2 regions of the Streptomyces sp. NPDC059861 genome follow, and region 1 is predicted to be linked to the other one. Evidence: riboswitches for the same ligand, from Rfam matches in the RefSeq annotation. Region 1 holds a riboswitch; the other holds the start of a gene.
The links. A riboswitch is a leader RNA that binds a small molecule or an ion and turns the genes downstream of it on or off. The one in region 1 is predicted to bind thiamine pyrophosphate.

Region 1 (15,324 bases):
CGCGGACCGAGCGCGCGAACGAGGCGCGGTTGCGGATCGAAGCCGCCCTGACCGCCTCCGGACTCGACCGGGAGGCGCTGCCCAAGGGCTCGCGGACCGCCGTGCGTGACCTGGAGCGCGTGGAGGCGCTGCGGCTGTCCGTCGCGCTGGCGCTCGTCGGGCGCCCACGGCTGCTCGGGGTCGACGACACCGACCTCAAGCTCTCCGACGCCGAGCGGGCCGAGGTGTGGGCGCTGCTCCGCTCGCTCACCGAGGCCGGGACGACCGTGGTGGCGGTGTGCAGCGAGGCCTCCGGGGACGCCATGGTGCTGTCCACCGAGCGGGCCATGGGCGACCTACCGGAGGAGCCCGAGGCAGGCGGCACACGCGAAGACGCCGCCGGCGCCCCCGACGAGGACGCAGACCCCGAGGGCACCGACAGTGGTGTCCCTGGCGACCAGGACAGCCGGGAAGACCAGGGCGGCCGGGCTGCCCGCGACGACGTGGAGGAGGCGGCGGATGCGTTCGCCGAGGCTGGCCGCGCTTGAACTGCGACGGTTCGGCCGGGGGAAGCTGCCCCGGGCCGCCCTGGTGGCGCTTCTGCTGCTGCCGCTGCTGTACGGCGCGCTGTACCTGTGGTCCTTCTGGGACCCGTACGGCCGCCTGGACCGGCTCCCGGTGGCGCTGGTGAACGACGACAAGGGCGCGACCGCCGACGGGAAGCAGGTCGAGGCGGGCGACGACATCGTGGCGGGGCTGCGGGACAGCGAGGTCTTCGACTGGCACGAGGTGAGCGCCGAGGACGCGCGCGCGGGGGTCGAGGACGGCACGTACTACCTGTCACTGACCATGCCGGCCGACTTCAGCAGGCGCATCGCCTCCAGTTCGGGCGACTCCCCCGAGACGGGCGCGCTTCAGGTCCGCACGAACGACGCGAACAACTACATCGTCGGGCAGATATCGCGGACGGTGTTCAGCGAGGTGCGCACAGCGGCGTCCACGAAGGCGTCGCGGTCCTTCCTGGACCGGATCTTCATCTCGTTCTCCGACATCCACGGCGAGACGGTGAAGGCGGCCGGCGGCGCCGACAAGCTCAAGAGCGGCATCGGTACGGCCGAGAAGGGCTCCAAGGACCTCGCCGACGGCCTGAAGGAGGCCAAGGACGGCAGCGGGGACCTCTCCTCGGGCCTGACGAAGCTCACCACCGGCGCGGGTGACCTGGAGGACGGTTCGGCGCGGGTCGCGGAGGGTACGCAGACGCTCGCCGACCAGGTCAACGGGATCGCGGACAAGCTGGGTCCCTTCCTGGAGGACAACGAGAAGACCATCGGTGACACGGCGCGGCTGGTCGCCGACTCGTCCGCCGCGATCCGGGACAACCTCGACACGCTGGTGAAGCGGGCCCCGGCCGCCGCCACGGGAGCCCATCTGGCCTCCGACACGCTGAGCGAGATCCACAAGAGGCGCTGCGAGACCCCCGTACTGCCCGACGCGGCCTGCTCCAACCTGGAGAAGGCCATGGACTCGGCGGCCGACGTGGCCACGATTGCGGACGACCTCAACACGGTGATCAGCGGCTACGACGGCGACATGGACAAGCTCGACGGGCACCTCGCCACCCTGGAGGAGCAGGCCCGGGCGCTCGCCGAGGACGCCCCGCACCTGTCGGAGGACCTCGACGAGGCCGTCGCCAAGATCAACAAGCTGAACGACGGCGCCGGGAAGGTCGCCGAGGGCGCCAAGACGCTGCACACGGGGCTGGGCACCGCCCGGACGGGGGCGGTGGACCTCGACACGGGCGTCGGCGAGCTCAAGACGGGCGCGGACGACCTCAGCGGCGGCATGTTCAAGCTGGTCGACGGCTCCGTGAAGCTGGCGAACGGGCTGCACGACGGCGCGGAGCAGATCCCCGACTACGACGAGCGGGAGCGCGACACGCGGACCGAGGTCATGGCGGACCCCGTCCAGCTCGCCTCCAAGTCGCTCCACAAGGCGCCCAACTACGGCACGGGTTTCGCCCCGTACTTCATCCCGCTGTCCCTGTGGGTGGGCGCGATGGTGGCCTACATGCTGATCGCGCCGCTCAACCGGCGGGCGCTGGCCACCGGCGCCTCGGCCTGGCGGATCGCGCTCGCGGGCTGGCTGCCGGTGCTGGCGATCGGCGTGCTCCAGACGGCGGCCCTGATGTCGGTGCTGCACTGGGCGGTCGGCCTGCAGATGGCGCGGGCGGCCGGGACGGTGGGCTTCCTGTTCCTGGTGACGGCGTGCTTCGCGGCGATCGTCCAGTGGCTGAACGCGCGCTTCGGCGCCGCCGGCCGGATCCTGGTGCTGGCCCTGCTGATGCTGCAGCTGACCTCCGCCGGGGGCACGTACCCCGTGCAGACCAGTCCGGGCTTCTTCAACGCGCTGCACCCGTTCCTGCCGATGAGCTACATCGTCGAGGCGCTCAGGAGGCTCATCACGGGTGGTGGCCTCGCTCCCGTGTGGCAGGCGTGCGTGGTGCTCGCCGCGTTCACCGTGGGCGCCCTCGCGCTGACCGCGCTGTCGGCCCGCCGCCGCCAGGTGTGGACACTGGACCGGCTGCACCCGGAGCTGAGCCTGTGACCTCGTCCGCTGTGTCCTACAACGATGCCGTTCCTGTGACAATCAGGGCCATGGAAAGCAGCAGCGCCACGTCGGGGGCGAGTACCCGCCGCGCGGCGACCCGGCAGAAGCTCTACGAGGCGGCCGTCACGCTCATCGCGGAGCAGGGCTTCTCCGCGACCACGGTGGACGAGATCGCCGAGCGGGCCGGGGTCGCCAAGGGCACCGTGTACTACAACTTCGCCAGCAAGTCCGTCCTCTTCGAGGAGCTGCTGCGGCACGGCGTGGGCCTGCTGACCGCCTCACTGAAGGAGGCGGCCGAGCGGACGGCGAAGGACGGCGGCACCCGGGTGGCCGCGCTGGACGCGATGATCCGCGCCGGGCTCGTCTTCATCGACCGCTATCCGGCCTTCACGCAGCTGTACGTCGCCGAGCTGTGGCGCACCAACCGAGCCTGGCAGTCCACGCTGCTGGTGGTCCGGCAGGAGGCGGTGGCCGTCGTCGAGGACGTACTGCGCGAGGGCATCGAGCAGGGTGAGTTCAGCGAGGAGATCGACGTGCCGCTGACGGCGGCGGCGCTGGTCGGGATGGTGCTGGTGGCCGCGCTGGACTGGCAGGCGTTCCAGCCGGAGCGCTCCCTGGACGATGTGCACGCGGCGCTGTCGCGGCTGTTGCAGGGACGGGTGAGCGGACGGCCGTAGGGGCTCGGGCCGACGGCTCGGGTAGGCCGCCCGGGTGGTGCCGGCGACGCGCATTGACCTACCAGGCAGATACGGAGAGCGCCGGTCCGGACCGTGGCCGCGTCCCCCGCGGGCCACGCCGGACCGGCGCTTCCTCGTGCTCCCCCGATACCCCCGTGTTTCCCGTTCCCCCCGTTGGGCCCCCGTCCGGTCGTCCCTCCCCGGGTTCCCCCGTGCCTCGCTCCCGCCGACCTGAGCCGGCGGAAGGAGCGGTCCAGGGCCTCGCCGTTCCGCCGCCCCGTGTCGGCGGTGCCGGCGCCGGGCCCCTTTCCGTGCCACTACTCTCTCGTTCGCGCAGGTTTGGCCCCATCCGCGTGCGTACTCATCTCCGTGACTGAGTACGGGTACTCAGTCGTCGGTGTTCGTCCCCAGGACGCGCGGCCGCCCGGTGGTTACGATCGCGTCCGTGTCCGTACTCCCTCTCGTCTTCACCAGCGGCTGGGCCAGCGGCGTCAACGCGTACGCCGTGGTGCTGCTGCTCGGCTTCTTCGGTGCGACGGGGCTGAGCGACGAGATCCCTGAGACGCTGCAGCGCCCCGAGGTGCTCATCACCGCGGGCGTGCTGTTCCTCTGCGAGGCGGTCGCCGACAAGATCCCGTACGTCGACTCCGTATGGGACTCCGTGCACACGCTGATCCGGCCCGCCGCGGGCGCCTGGGTCGGGGCGCTGCTCGCCGGGCAGAGCGCTTCGCTGTCCGATCTGGCGGCGGGCGTGATCGGCGGTTCGACGGCGCTGGCCAGCCATGCGGTCAAGGCCGGGAGCCGGATGGCGGTCAACGCGTCGCCGGAGCCCTTCAGCAACGTGATCATCAGCATCGCCGAGGACCTGGGCGTCGGCGGGCTGGTGACGTTCGCGATCTTCTACCCCGAGGCGGCGGCGATCATCGCGGCGATCCTGCTGGTCACCGGTCTGATCACCCTGTACTTCCTGGCCTCCCGCATCCACCGCTTCCTGCGCCGCAGAGCGCAACGCCGCGAGGAACGGCGGTTGGCGGAGCGGGAGGGCGGTCCGCCGGGGTGATGCCGGGCGTCGCCCCAGGTCACAGGCCCGGTCACGCGGTGTCAGTGGTGGCCGATAAAGTCGCGGGCATGGCACGGATTGCGGTGATCGGCGCCGGGATGGGCGCCATGGCGGCTGCCGCGCGGCTGGCCGTGGCGGGCCACCGGGTGACGGTGTACGAGCGTACGGAGACGTACGGCGGGGCGGTGCGGCGGCGGGAGCGGGACGGGTTCGCCTTCGACACCGGTCCCGGCCTGCTGCCGTTGCCCGCGGTCTGGCGGGACCTGTTCCTCAAGACCGGCAAGGAGCCACTGGAGGCGTGCGTCGAGCTGACGCAGGTCGACCCGTCGGCCCGGCACATCTTCGCGGACGGCACGGAGGTTTCCGTGCCGAACGCCTCGCGCGCGGGCGCCGTCGCCTCGCTCGACGAGGCGCTGGGCTCCGGCGCGGGCGACCGCTGGGGCGACTTCCTGGTGCGGGCCCGCGAGGCCTGGGACCGGACGCGCCGGCCGCTCCTGGAGGAGCCGCTGTGGTCCGACTGGCCGGTGCTCGCCGAGCGCGAGCCCTACCCCTCGGTTCCGCACAAGAGGCTGCTGCGCACGCGCCGGGCCGGCACGCTCGCCGAGGTCGGCGCCTGGGAGCTGCGCGAGCCCCGGCTGATCGCCCTGCTGGAGAGCCACGCGCTGGCGTACGGCCTCGACCCGCGCGTCGCACCGGCGAGCGCGGCCGTGCTGCCGTACATGGAGCACGCCTTCGGCGCCTGGTACGTGCGCGGCGGCATCCGGGAGCTGGCGCGCGCGGTCCACGAGCGGTGTCTGGCCCGCCGGGTCGAGTTCGTCTTCGGCGCCGAGGTCACCGGACTCCTGGAGAAGGACGGACGGGCGGCGGGCGTGGAGCTGGCCGGCGGGACGGTCGCGGAGGCGGACTTCGTGGTCGCCGGGGTCGCGCCCGGCGCGCTGCCGGACATGCCGCCGCGAACCACCGGCGAGGTCCCGCCCCGGCACGGGCTGCCCAGCCGCCTGACGGTGCTGCTGGCGCTGCGTGGCCCCCGTCCGCAGGGCACACCGCACCGGACGGTGGTGCACACCGCGGACAGGGAGGGCGAGTTGGAGGCCGTCTTCGGCGCCGGGCTGCCGGGACCCGGGGCTTGGCACCCCACGGTCACGGTCCTGCGCCCCGACGATCCGCGTCTCGTCCCGGACTCCGGCCACGAGGCGGTCACCCTGACGGCCACCGTGCCGGCGTCGGCCTCGCCGCAGAGCTGCGCCGACCAGGCCGAAGCCATGATCACCGCTGCCGAGCGCGCGATACCTGACCTCCGTTCCCGCCTTCTCCGGCACGAGCCGTACACCCCGGCCGACATCGCCGAGGCGACCGGCGCGCAGGGCGGAGCGATCCCGGCTCCGGCGCTGGCGGCGGCCGGGGGAAGACTGCTGCATCCCTCCAACAGCACCGCGCTGCCGGGCCTGTTCGCCGTCGGCGGCTGGTCCCACCCGGGCGGTGGCCTCCCGCACGCCGGGATGTCGGGCGCGCTGGTGTCGGGACTGATCGTGGAGGGACCGGACTTCCGCGGCTCCCGGTGAGGACACGCGGCTGCCGGTGATTCCGTTCTACGACGAGGATCCCGGACGGCAGTGAGCCCCGCGGTTCCCCTCACGAGGAGCCACGGGGCTCCCAGGGGCCCACTGCTTCCGCACGTTCAGTGACTCAGAACCGGTACCGCTCGTCGTACCCGTTCCCCTGCTGCGCCTGACCGTCCTCCTGATACGGATACGGCTGCTCCTGCGGCAGCTCGCCCCCGTACGGGTCGTCGGTGTTGCGCTGCTGCGGCACCCACACACCGCCTGACGGGGTCTCGCCGCCGTAGCCGCCGGTGGCGTACTGGTCCTGGCCGTAGCCCTGCTGGCCGTACTGCTGCTGGTCGTACCCGGTGTCGTACGACCCGCCGTAGGTCTGGGTGCCGATGTACGGGTCTGAGTAGGCCGCGTACTGCTGCTGACCGGTGGTGTCGTAGCCGTACTGCTGCTGGCCGTAGCCCGAGTAGCCGTCGTAGGCGTAGGCCTGGTCGGTGGACTGGGCGGCCGCCGCGTACTGGTCCTGGGTCTGGCCCTGGGTGGCGTAGGCACCGGTGTCGTACACGCCGTAGGAGCCGGTGTCGTCGGGCAGCGGCTGCGGCTCGTACACGGACGTGGTCTCGGCGGCCGCCGCGGCGCCGGGGCGGGCGGGCGTGAAGACGTCGTCGCGCTCGTAGTCGTCCTGGCCGTATCCGGCGCCGCCCCGCTCGTACTTGCCGTCGTCGCCGTCGCCGTAGCCGGGCGCTTCGAGGTCGGAGACCTCCAGCGTCGGGTCCTGGTGCTCCGGCTCACCGCGGCGGCGCTTGCTGCCGCCCAGGCTCGGACGCCCGGTGACCGCCCATCCGGCGGCGAAGCCACGGCGGAACGACAGCGTGACGTAGGTCTGCCCGACCGCGAAGGCGGCCGCGCCCAGTCCGATCACGATGACGGACGGGATCAGCACCCCGACGACGACACCGAGGAAGCCCGCGAACGCCAGCAACCGCCAGCGAAGCCGCGCCTTGTACTGCAGCAGCACCTCGCCGAGCAGCCACAGCGCGACGATGCCGAACGCGATGTAGAGGACCGTCCAGCCCATGTACGCCCCTCTCCCAGTGGCCGCTACGCAGTGTGTCGTATGAGCGTGCGACCGGTCTAGGCCCGCGGTGGGTGGTGCGGGCCCAGGTTCTCGTAGATTTCCAGGGTCGCCGTGGAGTTGTTGAGCGTGATGAAGTGCAGACCCGGCACTCCCTCCGCCAGCAGCCGTGCGCAGAACTCCGTGGCGAACTCGATCCCAATGGAGCGTACAGCGGACGGATTGTCTTTTGCTGTGAGGATCCGCTCTTTCAGGGTGGACGGAATGTGAGCGTTGCTGAGCTGCGGCAGCCGCTCCAGCATCCGCACGCTGGTCACGGGCATGACCTCGGGGATGACCGGCGTCTCGCAGCCCGCGGCGGCCACTCGGTCACGCAGTCGAAGGTAGGACTCCGGCTGGAAGAACATCTGTGTGATCGCGTAGTCGGCGCCGGCCCGGCACTTGTCGACGAAGTGCTCGACGTCCGTGTCCCAGTCGGCGGAGCGCGGATGCATCTCCGGGAAGGCCGCGACGCCGACGCAGAAGTCGCCCGACTCCTTGATGAGGCGGACGAGTTCGGCGGCGTAGGCCAGTCCCTTGGGGTGCGGCACCCAGTCGCCCATGGGGTCGCCGGGCGGGTCGCCGCGCAGGGCGAGCATGTTGCGGATGCCGGCGTCGGCGAACTGGCCGATCACATTGCGCAGCTCACCGATCGAGTGGTCGACGGCCGTGAGGTGGGCGACCGGGGTGAGCGTGGTGTCGGCGACGATCTGCTGCGTCTCCTTGACCGTGCTCGCGCGGGTGGAACCTCCGGCGCCGTACGTCACGGAGACGAAGTCGGGGGCCACCGCTTCGACCCTGCGCAGCGCCTCCCACAGGCTGCGCTCGCCCTTGGCCGTCTTCGGCGCGTAGAACTCGAACGAGTACGTCGTCCTGCCGGGGGCGAGCATGTCACGCACTGTGCGTGCGCGATCAGTCCTGGTGGATGCGGTTCCGAGGGCCATACGGGCAGGTTAGCCAGGGGGCGCCTGTCCCCCAACCGGATGCAGGAAATTTGCCCGGATTGTCGGCTTGTTGTCCATCCCTTGGACACGCTGCGGTCACATGGGGTCACACCTCAGGCCCCACGCAGCCGCTTCGCGAACTCCGCCGCAGCCGCGCCCGGATCGTCCGCCTCGGTGATCGCGCGGACGACGACGACCCGGCGGGCACCCGCGTCGAGGACCTCGTCGAGGTTGCCGAGGTCGATGCCGCCGATGGCGAACCATGGGCGGTCGGTGCCCAGCGCTGCCGTGTGCCGGACGAGGTCGAGGCCGGGGGCGTGACGGCCGGGCTTGGTGGGGGTGGGCCAACAGGGTCCGGTGCAGAAGTAGTCGACGCCGTCCTGGACGGCCGCCGCCTCGGCCTCGGCCTCCGCGTGCGTGGAGCGGCCTACGAGGACGTCGCCGCCGAGGATCGCCCGGGCCGCGGTGACCGGGAGGTCGCCCTGGCCGAGGTGGAGCACACCGGCGCCGACGGCGTGGGCGACGTCCGCGCGGTCGTTGACCGCGAGCAGCTTGCCGTGCCGGGCGCAGGCGTCGGCGAAGACCGCCAGGTGCTCCAGCTCCTCGGCGGCTTCCATGCCCTTGTCGCGCAGCTGCACGATGTCGACCCCGCCGGCCAGGACGGCGTCCAGGAACTCGGGCAGGTCGCCCTGGCGCCGACGGGCGTCCGTGCACAGGTAGACACGGGCGTCGGCGAGCCGGGCGCGAGCGGTGGCGGCGGTGTCGGGCATGCGTGGGTCCCCCCGTGGATCAGTACCTCTGGGTGTGCCTGCCGGTGGCGTACGGGCCCCGCCGGGCGCGGTCGGCCCGGGGCCGGGGCCCGCGGACCGCGGCCCGTACGCCGGTCAGGCTCTTTCGGGTCGGGCTGGGATCAGACGGCGAGTGCCTGGGCCCGCCGCTTCACCTCCGTGCCGCGATTCTCGCTGAGCGCCTGCGCGGGCGTGCCCGGCAGGCTCGGGTCGGGGGTGAAGAGCCACTCCAGCATCTCTTCGTCCGTGAAGCCGTCGTCCCGCAGGAGCGTCAAGGTCCCGGACAGGCCCTTGACGACCTTGTCCCCGTCGATGAAGGCGGCGGGGACGTGCAGCGCGCGGTTCTCACCGCGGCGCACGGCGATGAGCTGGCCGTCCTTGACAAGCTGCCGCACACGCGTCACCTCGACGCCGAGCATTTCGGCGATGTCGGGGAGGGTGAGCCAGGCGGGGACGAGAGCATCGATCTTTGCGTCAATCTCGGTCACGGGAACAAGCCTGCCATCCCCCACTGACAGTCGGAAGTCAGCCCCGCCCACCGACCCCGCCCACCTGCGACGACGCGTTACGCCGTGGCCGCCTTCAGGGGGCGTGCCGGGTCGGCCAGCAGTTCCGGGTCCAGCACGGTCCCGGCCTCGATCAGCCGCCGGCCCTGCGCCAGGTCCCGCGGGCGGCCCACCGCGAGCAGTGCGGCGAGCCGGCCCTCGCGCAGCCAGCACACCGACCAGGCGGGCCCGGCGGGGTCACCGCGCCACACGGTGGCGTCTGCGGTGGTGTGGTGCCCGACGTACTGCACGAACCGCCCGAACTGCTCGGACCAGAAGTACGGCACCGGGTCGTAGACCGCGGGTGCCTCGCCGATGATGTTCGCGGCGACCGTGCGGGGGCCCTGCAGGGCGTTGTCCCAGTGGTGCACCATCAGCCGCTCGCCGTAGCGCCCCGAGGGGAAGGACGCGCAGTCGCCGACCGCGTAGACGTCCGGCGCCGAGGTGCGCAGGTGGTCGTCGGCCACGACCTCGCCGTACCAGCCGAGCTCGATGCCGGAGCCGGCGAGCCAGCGCGTGGCGGGCCGGGCGCCGATGCCGACCACGACTGCGCCCGCGGGCACCCGCGTGCCGTCGTCCAGGACGACCGCGCCCGGCTCGACGCTCCGCACGCGCGCGTGGGTGCGCAGGACGGCGCCGCTGTCGGCGTACCAGGCGCTCATCGGCGCGGCCACGTCGGCGGGCAGTGCCCCGGCGAGGGGACGGTCGGCGGCCTCGACGACGGTCACCGCGCAGCCGGCCTCCCGGGCCGCCGTGGCGAACTCCGCGCCGATCCAGCCCGCGCCGACGACCACGATGTCGTGCTGCAGGGCGAGCACCGGCCGCAGCCGCTCGGCGTCGTCCAGGGTGCGCAGCAGATGCACACCGGGGACACCCTCCGCGCCCGGCAGGGTGACGGGTTCGGCACCGGTGGCGAGGACCAGCACGTCGTAGGGCACCGGCCCGGACTCGGTGTCCAGCCCGTGGTCGGCGAGGCGCACGCCGGTCGCCTCGCGCCCCAGGTGCAGCTCGATGCCGAGCGCCTCGAAGTCGACGTCGAAGGCGGAGCCCTCGGCGTTGCCGAGCAGGACCGCCTTGGAGAGCGGCGGCCGGTCGTACGGCTGGTGCGGCTCGGCGCCGATCAGCGTCACGGTGCCGGGGAAGCCCTGTTCCCGCAGGGCCACCGCGGTCTGCACTCCGGCCATGCCCGCCCCCACGACGACCACGCGCCGCGCCTGTGCCCTCGTTTGCTCGCTCACCTGATCACCATAGACAACTGACAGTTTGTCAGTAAGGGGGTGCTACCGGTCGCCTTCCCCGGACCTCCGGCCGACCTGCTCGACCACGCTCGTCCCGCTGCCCGCCTGCGACTCCCACTCCCAGCTCTCCTCCAGTCGCACCCGCCCGTCGGGCAGATCCACGACCGTCGAGACGCAGTGCCCCGAGGACGTCGTACCGTCCTGCTTGAGCTGCACGTACCGGAAGTCCAGCCGGTCGCCCTCGCGGGTGCCCACCAGGTATCCGCGGACGACGTCGCCACCCGCGTACTCGGCCCGGATCTCGCCGTCCTGCTCGTGGTACGTGAACCGGGTGCGCGTCCCGACCTGTCCCGGGGCCTGGTCGGCGACGGGAGCGAGGACGAGTCCGTCCAGTGAGCGGGCCATGCCGGGAGGCTCCCTTACAGAGGCGTGCGGGCAAGAGCTAGGGTGGCCACCGTAGAGCACTCGCGGGAGCCCGGACGTACCGGGCTGAGAGGGAGGCTGGCCGGCCTCCGACCGTACGAACCTGATCCGGGTCATGCCGGCGAAGGGAGGGGCTGAAGCCCGTGTCGTCCTCCGCACGTACGTCAGACGTCCTCGTCATCGGGGGCGGAATCATCGGCCTGGTCACGGCCTGGCGGGCCGCACAGCGCGGACTCGCCACCGCCGTAATCGACCCCGAACCCGGCGGCGGGGCCGCCCAGGTGGCGGCCGGCATGCTCGCCGCCGTCACGGAACTCCACTACGGCGAGGAGACCCTGCTCGGTCTGAACCTCGCCTCGGCCCGCCGCTATCCGGAGTTCGCGGCCGAGCTCACCGACCTCACCGGACACGACCTCGGCTACCGCCGGTGCGGCACCCTGGCCGTCGCGCTGGACGCCGACGACCGCGCCCACCTTCGCGAACTGCATGCCCTGCAACGCCGCTCCGGGCTGGACTCCGAGTGGCTGTCGGGCCGGGACTGCCGCCGCCTGGAGCCGATGCTCGCGCCGGGTGTGCGCGGCGGGCTGCGGGTGGACGGCGACCACCAGATCGACCCGCGGCGGCTCTCGGCCGCCCTGGTGGCCGCCTGCGAGCGGGCGGGCGTGGTCTTCCACCGGGAGTGGGCCGAGCGGCTGCTGGTCGTCCGGGAGCGGGCGGCGGGCGTCGTCACGCGCGCGGGGACCGAGGTGGGCGCCGGGCAGGTGGTGCTGGCCGCCGGGAGCCTCAGCGGGCGGCTGGCGGGCGTCCCGGACGCCGTGCTGCCGCCCGTGCGGCCGGTGAAGGGGCAGGTGCTGCGACTGACCGTGCCGCCGGCCCACGCGCCGTTCCTGAACCGCACCGTGCGCGCGGTGGTGCGCGGCAGCCATGTGTACCTGGTGCCGCGCGAGAGCGGCGAGCTGGTCGTCGGCGCCACCAGCGAGGAACTGGGCTGGGACACCACGGTCACCGCCGGCGGCGTGTACGAGCTGCTGCGCGACGCGCACGAGCTGGTCCCCGGCATCACCGAGCTGCCCCTCACCGAGACCCGCGCGGGTCTGCGCCCCGGGTCGCCCGACAACGCCCCCCTGCTCGGCCCGACCGGTCTGGACGGCCTGCTGCTGGCCACCGGCCACTACCGCAACGGCGTCCTGCTCACCCCGGTCACCGGCGACGCCATGGCGCACGTCCTGACCACCGGTGAACTCCCGGACGAGGCCCGTCCCTTCACGCCGAAGCGCTTCAGCGCCGCACTCACGGAGCAGCCCGCATGATCATCTCCGTCAACGGGGAGCCCCGCCGGATCACCGACGGCACGGCCCTCGACACCCTCGTACGCACCCTCACCGCGGCGCCCTCCGGTGTGGCCGCCGCCCTCAACGAAACCGTCGTCCCGCGCGCGCAGTGGCCCGTCACGCCCCTCTCCGAGGGTGACCGTGTCGAGGTCCTCACCGCCGTCCAAGGAGGCTGACCCATGGCCGACGATCCCTTTGTCCTCGGGGGTACGACCTTCACCTCGCGGCTGATCATGGGCACCGGCGGTGCGCCCAGCCTGGACGTGCTGGAGCGGGCGCTGGTCGCCTCCGGGACCGAGCTGACCACCGTGGCGATGCGGCGCGTCAACCCGGATGTGCACGGCTCCGTCCTGTCGGTGCTGGACAGACTGGGCATCCGGGTGCTGCCCAACACGGCCGGCTGCTTCACGGCTGGGGAGGCCGTGCTGACCGCCCGCCTCGCGCGCGAGGCCCTCGGCACCGATCTGGTCAAGCTGGAGGTCATCGCCGACGAGCGCACCCTGCTGCCGGACCCGATCGAGCTGCTGGACGCCGCGGAGACGCTGGTGGACGACGGTTTCACGGTGCTGCCGTACACCAACGACGACCCCGTGCTGGCGCGCAGGCTCCAGGACGTGGGCTGTGCCGCGATCATGCCGCTCGGGTCGCCGATCGGCTCGGGGCTCGGCATCCGCAACCCGCACAACTTCCAGCTGATCGTCGAGCACGCGCGCGTGCCGGTGATCCTGGACGCCGGAGCGGGTACGGCGTCGGACGCGGCGTTCGCGATGGAGCTGGGGTGCGCGGGTGTGATGCTCGCCTCAGCCGTGACCCGGGCCCAGGAACCGGTGCTGATGGCCGCCGCCATGCGCAACGGCGTGGAGGCGGGACGGCTGGCCCGGCTGGCGGGGCGTATCCCCCGGCGGCACTTCGCGGAGGCCTCCTCGCCGGTGGCGGGGATGGCCGCGCTGGACCCGGAGCGGCCCGCCTTCCAGTGATCCCCTACCACGTGGTCGCGCGTGGGCGCGTCAGACACGTCACAGGTCCGCTGCAGTACCGCCCCGATGCTCCGGGAACCGGCGAGCGGTGTCGGTGACGGCTCGTACACTCGCCTGCGTGGACACGACCCTTCAGGACCCTCTGGTCGGGCAACTGCTCGACGGCCGTTACCGCGTCGACGCGCGGATCGCGGTCGGCGGGATGGCCACGGTCTACCGAGCCGTGGACACCCGCCTCGACCGCGTCCTCGCGCTCAAGGTGATGCATCCGACCCTGGCCGCCGACGTCTCCTTCGTCGAGCGCTTCATCCGCGAGGCCAAGTCGGTGGCCCGGCTCGCCCACCCCAATGTCGTCCAGGTGTTCGACCAGGGGGCGGACGGGTCGTACGTCTACCTGGCGATGGAGTACGTCTCCGGCTGCACCCTGCGGGACGTGCTGCGCGAGCGCGGGGCGCTGCAGCCGCGGGCCGCGCTGGACATCCTGGAGCCGGTCCTGGCCGCGCTGGGCGCCGCCCACCGCGCCGGGTTCGTGCACCGGGACATGAAGCCGGAGAACGTCCTCATAGGGGACGACGGCCGGGTCAAGGTCGCCGACTTCGGGCTCGTCCGGTCCGTGGACACGGTCACCCAGACCACCGGGTCCGTCCTCGGCACCGTCTCCTACCTCGCCCCCGAGCAGATCGAGCACGGCAGCGCCGATCCCCGCGTCGACGTGTACGCGTGCGGTGTGGTGCTCTACGAGATGCTGACCGGCGGCAAGCCGCACACGGGGGACTCCCCCGCCCAGGTGCTCTACCGGCATGTGCACGAGGACGTCCCGCCACCCTCGGCTGCCGTGCCCGGGCTGGCGTACGAGCTGGACGAGCTGGTCGCGGCGGCGACCGCCCGCATGCCGGAGATCCGCCCGTACGACGCCGTGGCGCTGCTCGCCCGGGTCCGTGAGTCGCGGGCCGCGCTCGGTGCCGAGCAACTCGACGCGGTGCCCCCGCAGGCGGTCACCGCGCAGCACGACAACGCCGACGACCGCACGAGCGTCATCCCGCGCGCGCTGACCGCACTGCGGCAGCTGCCCGTGAACGAGGACGACGAGTCCCGGTACAACCGGACCAGCCGTCTGGAGTCGCCGCCCCTGGACACCCCGCGCCGCCGCCCCCGCCCGCGGCGCACGGTCGTCACACTCATCGCCGCGGTCCTGCTGGCACTGGGCCTCGGTCTGGGTGTCTGGTACATCAACTCGGGCCAGTTCACCGAGGTCCCGCCGCTGCTGGCGAAGACCGAGGCGCAGGCCGAGGACCGGCTCGCGGACGCCGGTCTGGAGGTCGGGCAGGTCAGGCACGCCTACAGCGACACGGTGAGGCGCGGCACGGTCATCAGCACCGACCCGGCGCCCGGCGCCCGGATCCGGCACAACGACTCCGTGACGCTGACCGTCTCCGACGGCCCCGAGACGGTGAAGGTGCCGGACGTCGCGGGCGACCGGCTGGACAAGGCGCGCAACCTCCTCAAGGACAGCGGTCTGGAGCCGGGCATGGTGACCCGGGAGTTCAGCGAGGACGTCCCGCGGGGCTCCGTGATCAGCTCGAACCCCGCGACGGGCACCACGACGCGGGCCGGCACGGCGATCGCGCTCACCGTCAGCAAGGGCGCCCCCGTCGACATCCCGGACGTCACGGGCAGCGACCCGGCCGAGGCCAGGGAGGAGCTCCAGGAGGCGGGCCTGAAGGTGCGCGTCGCGACGGAGCGGATCAACTCGGAGCACGAGGCGGGCCAGGTCGCCCGGCAGAACCCGGGCCCCGGCGGCGAGGCCGCCGAGGGTGACACGGTGACGCTGACGCTCTCCAAGGGACCGGAGATGATCGAGGTTCCGGACGTGGTGGGCGACAGCGTGGGCGAGGCCAGGCAGAAGCTTCAGGGCGCCGGTTTCGAGGTCGAGGAGGACCGCGGCCTGCTCGGCCTGTTCGGCGACACCGTGCGCGACCAGTCCGTGCGGGGCGGGAAGACCGCGCCCAAGGGGTCGACGATCACCCTCAAGATCCGCTGACGGCAGGCCGCGGGGCGCATGACACCCTGAACGGGTGAACAGTCAGC
Region 2 (15,324 bases), on a different contig from region 1:
CGCTCGGCGGAAGTGGTCATGGCGGGTGTCTTTCTGGCTGTGGCGCGTCAGGAGTTGGGGGGAGCGGCGCGTTCGGGTTCGCCTTGGACGGGGACGGTTCCCGTCTGTGCGGGTGCGGGTGCGGGTGCGGGGGTGGGTGTGGGTCCGGCTGCCGGTGGTGGGGGTGCGGGTGCGGCTGTGAGTGGTGCCGGTGTGGCTGTGGCTGAGGCTGCGGGCTTGGTGAATACGGCGGCCACGAGGGCCAGGCCGAGCGCGGCGCCGGTGAACTGCGCCGCGATGAACGGCAGGACAGAGGCCGGCGCGATGCCCGCGAACGTGTCGGTGAAGGCACGGCCGATGGTGACGGCCGGGTTGGCGAACGACGTGGAGGACGTGAACCAGTACGCCGCTCCGATGTAGGACGCCACGGCCACTGGCGCGTAACGGGCCCGCCCGGTCCGGACGAGCCCGAGGATCAGGAAGACAAGGCCGGCCGTCGCGACGATCTCGCCGAGCAACAGGTGACCGGCGGAGCGGTCATGGGTTGACCACTGCATCAAGGGTTCGGCGAACATCGCGTCGGCGAGGACGGCGCCGCCGATCGCCCCGGCCGTCTGCGCGGGGAGGTACGCGGCCACATCGCGGCGGGTGAGCCCGTCGGGGGTGCGGCGGCCGGCGAACCAGGCCGCAAGCGTGACAACGGGGTTGAACTGCGCGCCGGAGACCGGCCCGAGCAGCGCCACGAGTACGCCCAGGCCGAACACGGTCGCCAGGGAGTTGGCCAGCAACCGCACTCCGACGTCCTCGGTCAGTTCGGTGGCCTGGATGCCGGAGCCGACCACCACCACGACCAGGGCGGCCGACCCGACGGCCTCGGCGAGGGTCCGGCGCCCGAGCGATGCGCTCACGCTGTCGCCTCGGTCTCGTGCGTGGTGGTGAGGAACGTCGAGAGCCGGTCCAGGGTGTCGGGCAGCGCCCAGTAGTAGACCCACGTGCCCCGGCGCTCGCAGTCGATCAGCCCCGCCTGTCGGAGCAACTTGAGGTGATGCGAGATCGTCGGCTGGGACAGGTCGAAGGCCGGGGTCAGTTCACACACGCAGACTTCGCCGCCGGCCCGTGAAGCGATCAGCGAGAGCAGGCGCAGCCGCACCGGGTCGCCCAGCGCCTTGAAGACCTTCGCCAGATCGGTCGCCTGTTCCTCGTCCAACGGCGTGGCCAGCAGCACTGGGCAGCAGCCGGTGGATCGATCGTCCTGCCCGACCACCACGAGTTCTTGCTTCGACATTCTTCTATATTGACGAACGTCTATCCTGAGCGCAAGCTCTGTATCGACAGGTATCGATACAAGCGGATGGGGGCAAGTCATGTCTCGTGCTCAGCTCGCCCTGCGCGTCGGCGACCTCGAAGCGTCGATCGCCTTCTACTCGAAGCTCTTCGGCGTCGAACCGGCCAAGCGCCGCGAGCGCTACGCCAACTTCGCCATCGCTGAGCCCCCGCTCAAGCTCGTGTTGATCGAGGGCGAGGCCGGCGAGGAGACCCGCCTGGATCACCTCGGCGTCGAGGTCGAGTCCACCGAGCAGGTCGGCGCCGCCACCACCCGGCTGAGGGACGCCGGCCTGGCCACCTTCGAGGAGGGCGACACCACCTGCTGCTACGCCCTCCAGGACAAGGTGTGGGTCCACGGCCCCGGTCGCGAGCCGTGGGAGGTGTACGTCGTCAAGGCCGACGCCGGCGCCCTCGGCAAGGGCGCCGAGACCGAAGGGGAAGTGGCCGCCGCGACGGGATGCAGGTGCGGCCGACCGGACGACCCGACGCCCTTGTGAGACACGGGCGCCGATGAGGCGTGCGGCCGCTGGTGTCTCAGGTCGTCGGCTCCGGGCCCCAGGTGTCAGGCCCCACTCCTCGCCAGTCGATCCACGGCGCCTCCGCAAGCTCCGCCGGGTCGACCTCCAGCCCGGCTCGGCGGAGGAATTCCGCGACGTCGGCCAGGTTGTGGGCCAACCCGAGAATCTCGCCGTCCACGCGCACGCGCCGGCCGCCCGTGGGTGACGGCGGATGCACGGTCACGCGAATCGATCCGGACACGCCTTCAGGATCATCCGGGCCATGCGGCCCCGCATGCCGGCGGGTCACCGGCTCGGCCGCTCGCTCAGGCCCCTGCCCGGCTGTCCCAGGTCACGCAGCTCCCACCATGCTGCGGGCCTTGGTCGCCGCTGCTGCCAGTAGGGATGGAAGAACACCTGGGTCGACAGCCGGTACAGGCGCCGACGCAGCTCGGCACGGCCGGGCCGTTCGGCGAGCTGCCGGTAGGTGGCGCTCCATTCCTGCTGCGCCTGGGCGAGGTCGGCGGGGAAGGTTCGCATGGCTGAATTCAAGCATGTGTTCGATTTTCGAGTCCACCGAGGGGTCCGCGTCGACGGCATGGAGGACAGGCCCGAGCGCCTCAAAGGGGCGCATGGGAGGCTTTCGGCAGCACTCGCTCAGGGTGTCTTCGTTGCGGACTGCCTCGCGCTCTTGTTCCTGTTGGTCTCCGTGGCGCTCCGAGCCGCGCCGGAGGGGGCGCTCTTCCGTCTCGGTGCCCTCTCTGTGCCCGAGTCCGTGCGGGATGGCGCTGTCCGCGTCTTCGCGGTCGGCCACTTGAGCTCGATCTCGAGCTCGATCTCCCCGCTGCCGATCTCCACCTCGATCTCGCTGCGCAAGTCGTCGGGGATCCGCAGGCTCAGCGTCCCGGGGCTGAGTTCCAGTTCGGCGTCCCCGCCTTCCCTCAGCGCCTCTGCGAGCGCCGTGAGCTGGTCAGCGGCCTCATGGCGTGACAGCGAGCGCTTCTGCTCAAACTTGAGATCCTTCATGGGTGACCTCCGATTTGGAGCAATAAGCCAGACAGAACCCATTCTGTCGCGATACGCAGGAGCGGCCCACCCGGGTGCGGATGTCCTCTCCTCCTCGTAGCGATCGGCCTTGATGCTTGCCGTCCTCCCCGGCTTCCGCGATCAAGTCACCTCTCTCCGAGGTCCGTCTCATGGCTTCCGTTCGGCTGCCTGGTTCGGTTCCTCCTTCTCAGCGCAGTTCCTCGGCCAGTCCGACGATGATGCCCTCCGGGCCGCGGAGGTAGCAGAGCAGATAGCTGTCCTCGAACCGGGCGATCTCGCCGACGAGTTCGGCGCCGTGAGGGCGCAGGCGGGCAAGGGTGTCCTCGATGTCGTCGACGGCGAACATGACGCGGTGCGTGCCCAGGATGTTGTGCGGCCGGTTGCGCGGCCCGGCGCTGATCACCGCGGGGCTGCGGTACTTCGCCAGCTCGAGCCGGCTGTGACCGTCCGGGGTCCGGACCATCGCGATGTCACAGCGGACGCCGTCCAGTCCGGTGCACTGGTCGGCGACGAGGCCCTCGGCCTCCGCCCTGCCCTCCAGCTCCATACCGAGTTCCACGAAGAAGGCGATGGCGGCCTCCATGTCCTCGACGACGATGCCGACGTTGTCCATCCGCTGAATCGCCATGCTGGTCTCTCCTTCTTCCTGGTGCGGCCGGTGGCGGCCGCTGATGTCCCTGGGACGGAGCCGGTGGCACGTTCTCGACATCCGCAGACCGCCGAACTCCGATGAGAATGACTCTCAGGAAGGCCTGCACCGTGGTTGCTGCGCTGTACGAGGTATAGATCAGAGCACGACGTTGGTGCCTCCCGTCGCATACGCGGCGAGCGCTGAAACGCCGGGCGCGGGCGCTCAGTGAACGACCGGTGACGGCTACTAACGACAGTCGTAGGCAGCGGCAGCCGCAGGTCACCCAAGTCGATCTGCGACACTGGTACAGCCATGCCTAAGCCCGGAGAACTCACATTCGTCGCCCCGCGCGGAGCCAAGAAGCCGCCGCGGCATCTTGCCGATCTCACGCCTGCCGAGCGCAAGGAAGCCGTTGCCGAGATCGGTGAGAAGCCGTTTCGTGCCAAGCAGCTCTCGCAGCACTACTTCGCGCGGTACGCGCACGATCCGGAGCAGTGGACCGACATCCCCGCCGGGTCGCGCGGCAAGCTGCGGGAGGCCTTGCTTCCGGAGCTCATGACCGTCGTGCGGCATCTGTCGACGGACGAGGGCACCACCCGTAAGACGCTGTGGCGGCTGTTCGACGGGACGCTCGTCGAGTCGGTGCTGATGCGGTACCCGGACCGGGTGACCATGTGTATCAGCTCGCAGGCCGGGTGCGGGATGAACTGCCCGTTCTGCGCCACGGGGCAGGCGGGACTCGACCGGAACCTGTCCACCGCCGAGATCGTCCACCAGATCGTGGACGGCATGCGGGCGCTGCGCGACGGTGAGGTGCCCGGCGGGCCCTCTCGGCTGTCGAACATCGTTTTCATGGGCATGGGCGAGCCCCTGGCCAACTACAAGCGCGTCGTCGGGGCCGTCCGCGCGCTGACCGACCCCGAGCCGGACGGGCTCGGGCTGTCGCAGCGTGGGATCACCGTCTCGACGGTCGGACTGGTGCCGGCGATCCACCGCTTCGCCGACGAGGGCTTCAAGTGCCGGCTGGCGATCTCGCTGCACGCCCCGGACGACGAGCTGCGCGACACCCTCGTCCCCGTGAACACCCGCTGGAAGGTGCGCGAGGTGCTCGACGCCGGGTTCGACTACGTCCAGAAGTCCGGGCGGCGGCTGTCCATCGAGTACGCGCTGATCCGAGACATCAACGACCAGGCCTGGCGCGGTGACCGGCTCGGCCGGCTGCTCAAGGGCAAGCCCGTGCACGTCAACCTCATCCCGCTGAACCCGACTCCGGGCTCCAAGTGGACCGCGTCCCGGCCCGAGGACGAGAAGGCGTTCGTCGAGGCCATCGCCGCCCATGGTGTACCGGTGACGATCCGGGACACCCGTGGTCAGGAGATCGACGGGGCGTGTGGTCAGCTGGCCGCCACCGAGCGGTAGTCTGACGCCGTACACATCTTCATATTCCGGCAGGGGAGCGCCACAGCGCTGAGAGTGCGGGACAGTCCGCAGACCCTCTGAACCTCGCCCAGGTCATTCTGGGTAGGGAGATCGGTCGTCACTCAAGCTGTTGCGCCCTGCCCGGGAACCCGTTCCAGGTCCCGGGCAGGGCCGCGTCTCTTCCTGGTCAGCCAGGAGGAAATCAGTGAGCAACACCAAGAAGTTCGCAGCCGTCGTCGTCGGGCTGGGCCTGGTCACGCTGTCCGCGTGCGGGTCCTCCGGGTCCGGCGGCGACGGCTCGGACTCCAGGACGGTCACCCTCGTCAGCCACGACTCATGGGTCGTGTCCAAGAGCGTGATCGCCGCCTTCGAGAGGCAGTCCGGCTACGAGATCAGGGTCCTCAAGGACGGGGACGCCGGCCAGGCCGTCAACAAGGCCGTCCTGACCAAGGACAATCCGCAGGGGGACGTCCTCTTCGGCGTCGACAACACCCTGCTGTCCCGCGCGCTCGACAACGGCCTCTTCCAGCCGTACCAGGCGAAGGGCGCCGACCTGGTCCTGCCCGAGTACCGGGCCGACCAGGAGCAGCACCGCGTCACGCCCGTCGACACCGGCGACATCTGCGTCAACTACGACAAGGCCTACTTCAGCGAGCGGAAGCTGGCCCCGCCGAAGACCCTCGACGACCTGGCCGAGCCCGCGTACAAGAACCTCCTCGTCACCGAGAACGCCTCCACCTCCTCACCCGGCCTCGGCTTCCTGCTCGGCACCGCCGCCGAGTACGGCGACGACGGCTGGGCGGACTACTGGAAGAAGCTCAAGGCGAACGGCGTGAAGGTCGTCGACGGCTGGGAGCAGGCGTACAACGAGGAGTTCTCGGGCTCCGCGAGCGGCAGGAAGGCCGGCGGCGACCGGCCGTTGGTCGTGTCCTACGCCTCCTCGCCGCCCGCCGAGGTCCTCTTCGCCGACCCGAAGCCGAAGACCGCCCCGACCGGCGTGGCCATGGGCACCTGCTTCCGCCAGGTCGAGTACGCCGGGCTGCTCAGCAACGCGAAGAACCCCGAGGGCGGCAAGGCGCTCCTCGACTTCATGCTCACCAAGCAGTTCCAGGACGACATGCCGCTGAACATGTTCGTCTACCCGGTGCGGGAGGCCGCCCAGGTGCCCCAGGAGTTCGTGAAGTTCGGCCCGCAGGCCGAGGATCCCCAGACCATGGACCCGGCGAAGATCGCCGAAAACCGTGACGAGTGGGTCAAGGCGTGGACGTCGCTGGTACTGAAGTAGGCCGCGAGGCACGGGCCGGCACGGCTTCCAAGGCGCGCGGGAACGCGGCGCGGCTCGGGCTTCTCGCTCTGCCCGTCGCGTTCTTCGCGGTCTTCTTCGCCTACCCCGTCGCCGCGATCGTCGGCCGTGGGCTGAAGGCCGATGGGACCTGGCGGTTCGGGCGGCTGGCCGACGTGCTCACCCAGTCCGACATCCGGCACGTCCTGTGGTTCACCACCTGGCAGGCGCTCGCCTCGACCGCGCTGACGCTGCTGATCGCGCTGCCGGGCGCCTATGTGTTCGCCCGCCTCGACTTCCCCGGCAAGCAGGTGCTGCGGGCGGTCGTGACGGTGCCGTTCGTGTTGCCGACGGTCGTGGTCGGAACGGCGTTCCTGGCGCTGGTCGGGCGCGGCGGGCTGCTGGACGACCTGTGGGGCGTACGGCTGGACACAACGGTGTGGGCGATCCTGCTCGCGCACGTCTTCTTCAACTACGCGGTCGTCGTCCGGACGGTGGGCGGGCTCTGGGCGCAGCTCGACCCCCGCCAGGAGGAGGCCGCGCGGATGCTCGGCGCCTCACGCCTGGGCGCCTGGCTGAGGGTCACCCTGCCCGCGCTGGGGCCGGCCGTGGCCGCCGCCGCGCTGATGGTCTTCCTGTTCACCTTCACCTCCTTCGGTGTGGTGCAGATCCTCGGCGGTCCCACCTTCTCCACTCTCGAAGTGGAGATCTACCGGCAGACCACGGAGGTCTTCGACCTCGCCACCGCCGCCGTACTGACGATGGTCCAGTTCGCGGCGGTGGGCGCGGTGCTCGCCGTGCACGCCTGGACCGTACGGCGACGGGAGACCGCCCTGCGGCTGGTGGACGCGTCCGTGACCGCGCGCCGGCCGCGCGGGGCCGGGCAGTGGGCACTGCTCGCCGGTGTCCTGGCCGTCGTCGCCCTGCTGATCCTGCTGCCGCTGGCCGTGCTGGTGCAGCGCTCGCTCGATGCCCCCGGCTTCGGCTACTACCGGGCGCTGACCAGCGAGGACGGCGGCACCTTCCTCGTCCCGCCGATCGACGCGATCGGCAACTCGCTGTCGTACGCGGTCGTCGCCACCGCGATCGCCGTGCTGGTCGGCGGGCTCGCCGCGGTGGCGCTGACCCGGCGCGACGCGGGCCGGTTCGTGCGCGGGTTCGACGCGCTGCTGATGCTGCCGCTGGGCGTCTCCGCGGTGACGGTCGGGTTCGGGTTCCTGATCGCGCTCGACGAGCCGCCGCTGAACCTGCGTGCCTCCTGGATCCTGGTGCCGCTGGCGCAGGCGCTGGTCGGGGTGCCGTTCGTCGTGCGGACCATGCTGCCGGTGCTGCGGGCGGTGGACGTACGGCTGCGTGAGGCGGCGGCGGTGCTCGGGGCGTCGCCGTGGCGGGCCTGGCGTGAGGTGGATCTGCCGATGGTGCGGCGGGCGCTGCTGGTCGCAGCCGGGTTCGCTTTCGCGGTCTCGCTGGGGGAGTTCGGGGCGACGGTGTTCATCGCGCGTCCGGACAACCCGACGCTGCCGGTCGCCGTGGCGCGGCTGCTGGGACGGCCCGGCGACCTCAACTACGGCCAGGCGATGGCCCTTTCGACGATTCTGATGGTGGTGTGCGCGGTGGCGCTGCTGGTGCTGGAGCGGCTGCGGACCGACCGGACGGGGGAGTTCTGATGCTGCTCGGCCTGGAGAACGCGACCGTGCGGTTCGGTGGGCGGCCGGTACTCGACGACGTCGACCTGGAGGTCGCCGAGCACGAGGTGGTGTGCGTGCTCGGGCCCAGCGGCAGCGGCAAGTCGACGCTGTTGCGTGCCGTCGCCGGGCTGCAACCGCTGGACGCCGGGCGGGTACTGCTCGACGGCCGCGACCAGTCCGGTGTGCCCGCGCATCAGCGGGGCGTCGGGTTGATGTTCCAGGACCATCAGCTGTTCCCCCAGCGGGACGTGGGCGGCAACGTGGCCTTCGGGCTGCGGATGCGCGGGGCGCCTAAGGCACACCAGCAGGCGCGGGTGACGGAGTTGCTGGAGCTCGTCGGGCTGCCGGGTGCCGCGCGCCGGGCGGTCGCCGCGCTGTCCGGCGGTGAGCAGCAGCGCGTGGCGCTGGCCCGGGCGCTGGCGCCCCGGCCCCGGCTGCTGATGCTGGACGAGCCGCTCGGCCAGCTGGACCGGTCGCTGCGGGAACGGCTCGTCGTGGAACTGCGGGAGCTGTTCGGCCGGTTGGGGACGACCGTGCTCGCGGTGACCCATGACCAGGGGGAGGCCTTCGCGCTGGCCGACCGGGTGGTGGTGATGCGGGACGGGCGCATCGCCCAGTCAGGTACGCCGCTTCAGGTGTGGCAGCGGCCCGCGGACGAGTTCGTGGCGCGCTTCCTGGGCTTCGAGAACGTCACCGAAGCGACGGTGAGCGCGCAGGCCGCGGACACGGTGTGGGGGAAGCTGCCGGTGCCGGAGGGCGCGGAGCAAGGGGCGCGGCCGGTGCTCGTACGGCCCGCCGGTGTGCGTCTGGTCGCCCCGGACGCCGGGCTGCGGTGCACGGTGGCCGCGCGGACGTTCAAGGGCACCCATGTCGCCGTACATCTGCAACCGGTGGACGGTGCGCCGCGGTTGGAGGCGGCGTGTGCGCTGCGGGACGCGCCCGAGGTGGGGGTGACCGTGGGCGTCGAGTTCGACGCGGCGGAGATCGTCGTGCTGGGCCGATCCGGGTGTTCGTAGGGTGCGGGCATGACGCGACTCGCACATGACCGGTGTGACTTCGAGGACCGAACTGGCGGCCACCGTACCGACCTGCCCCGACTGGAGCCTGGAACAGCTCGACCGGCCCGGGGGCCAGGCCCTGCGGTAGGTGGAACTGCTCGTGCGCACCCGGTCCGAGATGAAGATTCCGGAGGAGCAGGTGCGGCGGTGCGGGGCCCGAAGCTCGCGGGGACGCGGCCGCGCTGGACGCCTGGCTGGCAGCGACCGGCGAGATGGTCGTGGGCACGCTGCGGGAGGCGGGCCGGGACGCCGCGGTATGGGGGTGGGCTGGAGTGCCCGATGCCGGGTTCTGGGCCCGGCGGACGACCCACGAGATCACCGTCCACCGGGCCGACGCCGCACTGGCCGCCGGGCGGCCCTACGAGGTGGCGCCCGAGGTGGCCGCGGCCGCGATCGACGAGTGGCTGCAGATCGTGGAGTTCGCGCAGCGGACTGTGCCGCAGGACGCGGCGCGGGAGCTGCGCGGCGCCGGGAGGAGCATCCATCTGCACGCCACGGACGCCGGCCCGAAGCTGAACGCCGAGTGGCTGGTCGAGCTGGCCGAGAAGGGGATGGTCTGGCGGCGCGGGCACGAGAAGGCGACGGTGGCGCTACGCGGACCGCTCACCTCGGTGCTGCCGGCGTTCCACCGGCGGTTGCCGCTGGACAGTACGGAGGTGGAGGTGCTGGGGGAGCGGGAGTTGCTGGAGTTCTGGCTGGAGCGGGCGACATTCGGCTGAGGGACCTGAGGGTTTGAGATACCTGAGGGAGCTGAGGAACCTGAGGGAGACGAGGGAGCTCGTACGGCGGATGGCCCGCCCCCTGCGAAGGGGACGGGCCATCGTCGTTCACACCGTGCGCGAGGGATCAGCGGTCGCTGTTCGCCCCACGGCGGCGCATGCCGAGGAAGACCGCGCCGCCACCCACGACGACCAGGGCCGCCGCGATGCCGGCGATCATGCCGGTGCTGGAGTTGGCGCCGGTCTCGGCGAGGTTGGAGTCACCGACCGCGGGGGAGGGGGCGTTGCTCGGGGCGTCCGCGGGCGGGGTGCTGTCGTCCTCGGAGGGCGTCGGGGCAGGGCTGTCGGACTCGGCCGGGGCCGAGGGGGTGTCCGAGGGCTCCGGTGCCGTCTCCGACGGCGTCGGCTCCGGGGTGTCCTCGGTGGTGCAGGCCGTGGCCGGGGTGACCAGGTTGGGCTTGATGTCCTCGTCGACCTGGTTGCCGGCCTTGACGTGGACGCGGTACGTCGCGTTCGGCTTCCAGTCCTCGGCGAAGGTGATCGTGACGCCCTCGCGCGAGCCCTTGACCTCCTGGGAGCCGACGAGCCGCTCGTCGGCTCCCTTGTTCTCCAGGTAGACCGACACGGTCGCCGGGGTCCCCGACGGGTCCTTGTCGGTGACCGTGATGACGCCCTTGGTGCCCTCGCACTCCGCCGCGGCGGAGAACTCACTGATGTTGCAGGCGAGCGCGTTGCCCGCGACACCGAGCGCGAGCGCGGCCGAGGCGGCGGTGACACCGAGGATGCGCACGGAACGGCGTGCGTTACGGCGATTTATGGACACGTTTGTCCTTCATGGGATGCGCAAATTGCGGGGGGCTGAGGGGGAGATGAGGCGCCGGCACCGGCCGGGCCCACCACCCCCACGAGGCTCACAGGTTTATAAGCGCTCCATAAGCAGTGTCAATCCGTCGGGGCCTCCCGGCGGTTGCCTTTGCCCTCTTATTAACTGCCCAGACGTTTCAACGCGGCCGGAGCCTCCTCGATCCGGTCGACCAGCGCGATGCGTGCCTCCATCGACCGCTCCCGGGCCAGCGACCGCAGCAGCGGCCAGGTGGGGAGCCGCTCCGTCCAGTGCTCACGGTCGACCAGCACCATAGGGGTGGGTTCGCCGCGGGACTCGTAGTAGTTCGGCGTCGCGTTGTCGAATATCTCCTGAACGGTGCCGGCGGCGCCCGGCAGGAACACCACGCCCGCGGTGCAGCGGGCCAGCAGTCCGTCCTCGCGGGTGGCGTTGGCGAAGTACTTGGCGATGTGCGCGGCGAAGGCGTTCGGCGGCTCGTGGCCGTAGAACCAGGTCGGGATGCCGACCGAGGGCCCGCCGTCCGGCCAGCGCTCCCGCACCTCGAACGCGGCACGGGCCCAGTCGGTGATCGAAGGGACGAACCTCGGCGTCTTCGCGAGGAGTCGCAGCGCCTGGTCCAGCATCCCGTCGGCGTGCGGGGCGGCGTAGGCGCCGAGGTTCGCCGCCTCCATCGCGCCGGGGCCGCCGCCGGTGGCGACGGTGAACCCGGCGCGCGCCAGCTCACGACCCAGGCGCGCGGCACCGGCGTACGCCTCCGAGCCGCGCGCCATCGCGTGCCCACCCATGACCCCCACCACCCGGTCCCCGAAGAGGAGTTCGTCCAGCGCGTCGGAGACGGCGTCGTCGTGCACGGCGCGGAGCATCGACGCGAAGACGTCGCCGTCGGCCTTCGTCCGCTGGAACCAGGCGTAGGACAGCGCGTCCGGGGTGCCCTCGTAACCCTCCGCCAGGCCCTCGAACAGTTCGTCGGGCGTGTAGACGAAGCCGCGGTACGGGTCGAAGGGCAGGTCGGGTATGGGCGGGAAGACCAGGGCGCCGGCGCCGGCGACCCGGGTGGCCGCGGCGTCGGTCATGGCGCAGCCGAGGAAGACGGCGCCGGTGACGTCGACGGAGAGCAGCGCGTCCGTACGGGCTGTCAGGTCGACGGCCTGGACGCGGAATCGGGCCAGCGTGCCCTGGGCGGCGAGGACCTCGTCGAACTCGGCGAGGGACTCGATCTCGCGGTCGTGGGAGGCGGTGTGGGTGGCGTGGGCGGGTGGTGTCGAGTGCACCCGCCCATGCTAGGCGCGCTGGTCGCTCAGCCCTCGACGGCCGCCGGGTCCATCCACACGACCTCCCAGGTGTGCCCGTCCAGGTCGTCGAAGGCACGGCCGTACATGAAGCCGTGGTCCTGGGTCTCGCCGGTGGCCGAGCCGCCGGCCGCGATCGCGTTGTCCACCAGCTCGTCGACCTTCTCGCGGCTCTCCGCGCTCAGGCACAGCAGCACCTGACTGGACTTCGTCGCGTCCACGATCTCCTTCTTCGTGAACCCGCCGTACTTCTGCTTCGTGAGCAGCATGGCCACGATCGTGTCGCTGATCACGACCGAGGCGGCGGTCTCGTCGCTGAACTGCTCGTTGAGCGAGTAGCCGAGCCGGGTGAAGAACTTCTTCGAGGCGTCGAGGTCGTTCACGGGCAGGTTCACGAAGATCATCTGCTGGTACATCTGTGGTCTCTCCCGTCGGTGTTGTGCCGTTCGGTGGGACAGACCGGGGGCCGGTGCGGAACTCATCGCCGGCCGGAGATTTTTTTCGTACGGACTTCTCAGCGGGTCAGCGGCTGCGCCGCGAGCGTGGCGACGACCAGGGTCAGCGGGGCGAACAGGGCGACCAGGGCGGCGGCGCGCAGCGTGGCGGCGGCCCGCAGCATGGTCGTGGGGGCGCCGAGGCGGAGCAGGGCGGCCGTGGTGTCGGCGCGGGCGTGCTTGGCCTCCACGGCGGCGGTGAGCAGGGTGGCCAGGGTGCATCCGGCGACGAGGAGCGCGCCGAGGGTGGTGAGGGGGCCGAAGGTGGGTCCGTCCGGGTTCTGCAGGGCGGCCATGGCGTAGGCGGCCGACGCGACCGCGCAGACGATGCCCAGGGGGCGGCCGATGCGGGAGGACTCCTCCATCAGGACGCGGCCCGCGAGCAGGCGCAGCGCGCCGGGGCGGACGGTCTGGAGGAGGTGGCCGCAGACATGGGTGAGGCCGGGGCCGGCCAGGGCGAGGCCGACGGCGGTGAGGAGCCAGCCGAGGAGGACGCCCACGGGCCCGCTGGTGAGGCCGCCGGGCATGTCGGTGGTGGCGGTGGTGTGGCCGGCGTAGGCCTCCACGGCGAGGCCGGCGGCGAGGGTCGAGATGCCCCACGGGAGGGCCGCGGTGGGATTGGGCCGCCTGACCTGGGCTTCGGGGGCGACGGGCATCCGGCCCAGGGGGTCCGCCTGGGTGTCCGGTGCCTGCGGGGCGTCGCCGTTGCGCGGCACGGGTGCCACCCCGGCCGTGCGGAGGGCCGGCTGCTCGGCGGCCACCGCGGCGGGGGCCCCGGCGGTGGCCGCCGGGACACCGTCCGCCCGCTGCTCGTCGTTGCCCGCGCCGCGCCGCAGACGCGCGCCGAAACGGCCGTACGCCCCGAACGTCTCCCGCATCGCCCCGGTCCCGTACGCCCCGAAGCGGCCGAACGCCGTGCGCGCGCCGCCCGACTGAGCCGGGCGGGCCTCGCGCGGGCGCAGGACCAGGGCCACCGACAGGGACGCGGCGGCCGGGACCAGGCAGAGCAGGGTCAGGGCGCCGGCCACCGGGAGGGACCGGTCCGCCGCCAGGAACTGGGCTCCCGCTCCGTCGAAGGGCATGCCCGTGATGGTGCCGCGCAGGTGCAGGAAGAAGAGCAGGGCCAGCATCGAGCCCAGGGCCGTGGACAGGGCCGTCGTCGTGGCCGAGATGGTCATCAGGCGGGCCGGGCCGAGGCCGATCGCCGACAGACCCGGGCGCGGGCGGGTGCCCGGGTCCGTGCGGGCGACGGCGACGGCGAACTGGACCGTGGCGGCCAGCGGGACCGTGCACCAGGCCAGGCGGAGCACTGCTGCGGGGGGATCGTCCGGGTGGCCGAGCGCGTAGCCGAGGGTGCACAGCAGGAGGAAGCCCGTGCCGGCCGATGCCGCCGCGACGAGGAGCCGGCGCAGCTGGACCGCCGGATGGGCGCTGCGGGTCAGACGGAGAGCGAGCACGCGGCCCGGCCTTCCGTCTCGGCGACCGGCGGCAGCTGCAGGGTGGTGACGCACCGCCCGTCCAGCAGGGAGACCGTACGGTCGGCGAGGGCCGCGGTCGTCGGGTCATGGGTGGCCAGGACCACGGTGATGCCGTGCGAGCGGGCCGCCGTGGTGAGGGTGCGCAGCACGTGCCCGCGGTCGGCGTGGTGCAGCGGCGCGGTGGGCTCGTCGGCGAACAGGACCGTCGGCGCGGGAGCCAGCGCACGGGCGATGCACACCCGCTGCCGCTCCGCCTGACGCAGTGCGTGCGGGCGCTTGCCGGCGCAGTCACCGACGTCGAGGCGGTCCAGCCACTCCCGCGCCACCGTCTTGGCGCGCCGCCGGCTGGTGCCGCGCAGCATCAGCGGGAGCGCGGCGTTCTCCCAGACGTTCAGCTCCGGTACGAGGACGGGGGCGGGGTCGATCCAGCCGAACCGGTCGCGGCGCAGCCGTTCGCGGGCGACGGGGCCCATGGTGTGCACGGGCACGCTGTTGAACCAGACCTCGCCGCCCTTGGGGCGCAGCAGGCCCGACAGGCAGGCCAGGAGCGTGCTCTTGCCGCTGCCGCGCGGGCCGGTGACGGCGAGGATCTCCGCTTCCTGGATGCCGAGCGAGACGCCGCTGAGCGCAGGAGTGCCGTCGGGGTGCTGGAAGTGCAGGGCGCGTGCCCAGAGGACGTCGTTGTCCGGCGGAGCCACCATGGGCGTACACCTCAGTTCTGATCCGTATGTGCCGTGCCGGGTCCCTCGTGCGGGGGAACGAAGGCTGGGCCGATCGGTCACTGGGCACGCTAGGCAGCGGCCACCGGGCTCCCGGACAGCACACGGCCCCGGGCCGCCGTTCTCACTCGAACGGACGGCGCCGGGGCCGTCGACGATCATCCCGAAGGAAGATCACCGCGTCAGCTGATCACAGCTTCGTCCACGCCTCCGTCAAGGTGGCCCGCAGGATCTGCTCGATCTCGTCGAAGGTCTCCTGGTTGGAGATCAGCGGCGGCGCGAGCTGGATGACCGGGTCGCCGCGGTCGTCGGCACGGCAGTACAGGCCGTTGTCGAACAGGGCCTTGGACAGGAAGCCGTACAGGACGCGCTCGGTCTCCTCGTCGTTGAAGGACTCCTTCGTCGCCTTGTCCTTCACCAGCTCGATGCCGTAGAAGAAGCCATTGCCGCGGACGTCGCCGACGATCGGCAGGTCGTGCAGCTTCTGCAGGGTCTGCAGGAAGGCGCCCTCGTTGTCGAGCACGTGCTGGGTGAGGTTCTCGCGCTCGAAGAGGTCGAGGTTGGCGATGCCCACGGCTGCGGAGACCGGGTGGCCGCCGAACGTGTAGCCGTGCAGGAAGGTGTTGTCGCCCTTGTAGAACGGCTCGGCGAGCCGGTCGGAGACGATGCACGCGCCGATCGGGGAGTAGCCCGAGGTCATGCCCTTGGCGCAGGTGATCATGTCCGGTACGTAGCCGAACTTGTCGCAGGCGAACATCGTGCCGAGCCGGCCGAAGGCGCAGATGACCTCGTCCGACACGAGCAGTACGTCGTACTGGTCGCAGATCTCGCGCACGCGCTGGAAGTAGCCGGGC

Region 2: it holds a riboswitch for thiamine pyrophosphate, as region 1 does, so the genes downstream of both, ACFV6X_RS07915 (thiamine ABC transporter substrate binding subunit) here and thiO (glycine oxidase ThiO) in region 1, are expected to answer to the same signal.

What each region holds. Positions count from the first base shown of each region.
Region 1 is NZ_JBHWJQ010000042.1:51,493-66,816, reverse strand. It holds gene ACFV6X_RS29860 (ATP-binding cassette domain-containing protein) at 1-527, shown strand, start outside; gene ACFV6X_RS29855 (YhgE/Pip family protein) at 499-2,583, shown strand; gene ACFV6X_RS29850 (TetR/AcrR family transcriptional regulator) at 2,634-3,263, shown strand; gene ACFV6X_RS29845 (DUF4126 domain-containing protein) at 3,709-4,323, shown strand; gene ACFV6X_RS29840 (phytoene desaturase family protein) at 4,392-5,885, shown strand; gene ACFV6X_RS29835 (hypothetical protein) at 6,010-6,954, opposite strand; gene metF (methylenetetrahydrofolate reductase [NAD(P)H]) at 7,011-7,934, opposite strand; gene thiE (thiamine phosphate synthase) at 8,048-8,704, opposite strand; gene ACFV6X_RS29820 (Rv2175c family DNA-binding protein) at 8,845-9,210, opposite strand; gene ACFV6X_RS29815 (NAD(P)/FAD-dependent oxidoreductase) at 9,288-10,451, opposite strand; gene ACFV6X_RS29810 (hypothetical protein) at 10,548-10,910, opposite strand; TPP riboswitch at 10,963-11,075, shown strand; gene thiO (glycine oxidase ThiO) at 11,072-12,238, shown strand; gene thiS (sulfur carrier protein ThiS) at 12,235-12,435, shown strand; gene ACFV6X_RS29795 (thiazole synthase) at 12,439-13,236, shown strand; gene pknB (Stk1 family PASTA domain-containing Ser/Thr kinase) at 13,355-15,277, shown strand; gene ACFV6X_RS29785 (deoxyribonuclease IV) at 15,312-15,324, shown strand, end outside.
Region 2 is NZ_JBHWJQ010000006.1:200,144-215,467, forward strand. It holds gene ACFV6X_RS07870 (arsenate reductase ArsC) at 1-20, opposite strand, end outside; gene ACFV6X_RS07875 (aquaporin) at 48-887, opposite strand; gene ACFV6X_RS07880 (ArsR/SmtB family transcription factor) at 884-1,264, opposite strand; gene ACFV6X_RS07885 (ArsI/CadI family heavy metal resistance metalloenzyme) at 1,344-1,802, shown strand; gene ACFV6X_RS07890 (hypothetical protein) at 1,840-2,064, opposite strand; gene ACFV6X_RS07895 (hypothetical protein) at 2,109-2,342, opposite strand; gene ACFV6X_RS07900 (amphi-Trp domain-containing protein) at 2,460-2,828, opposite strand; gene ACFV6X_RS07905 (VOC family protein) at 3,037-3,477, opposite strand; gene rlmN (23S rRNA (adenine(2503)-C(2))-methyltransferase RlmN) at 3,793-4,899, shown strand; TPP riboswitch at 4,921-5,026, shown strand; gene ACFV6X_RS07915 (thiamine ABC transporter substrate binding subunit) at 5,105-6,184, shown strand; gene ACFV6X_RS07920 (ABC transporter permease) at 6,160-7,848, shown strand; gene ACFV6X_RS07925 (ABC transporter ATP-binding protein) at 7,848-8,885, shown strand; partial or broken gene ACFV6X_RS07930 (maleylpyruvate isomerase N-terminal domain-containing protein) at 8,920-9,646, shown strand; gene ACFV6X_RS07935 (LAETG motif-containing sortase-dependent surface protein) at 9,774-10,469, opposite strand; gene ACFV6X_RS07940 (LOG family protein) at 10,631-11,761, opposite strand; gene ACFV6X_RS07945 (VOC family protein) at 11,788-12,195, opposite strand; gene ACFV6X_RS07950 (hypothetical protein) at 12,294-13,730, opposite strand; gene ACFV6X_RS07955 (ABC transporter ATP-binding protein) at 13,712-14,452, opposite strand; gene ACFV6X_RS07960 (aspartate aminotransferase family protein) at 14,661-15,324, opposite strand, start outside.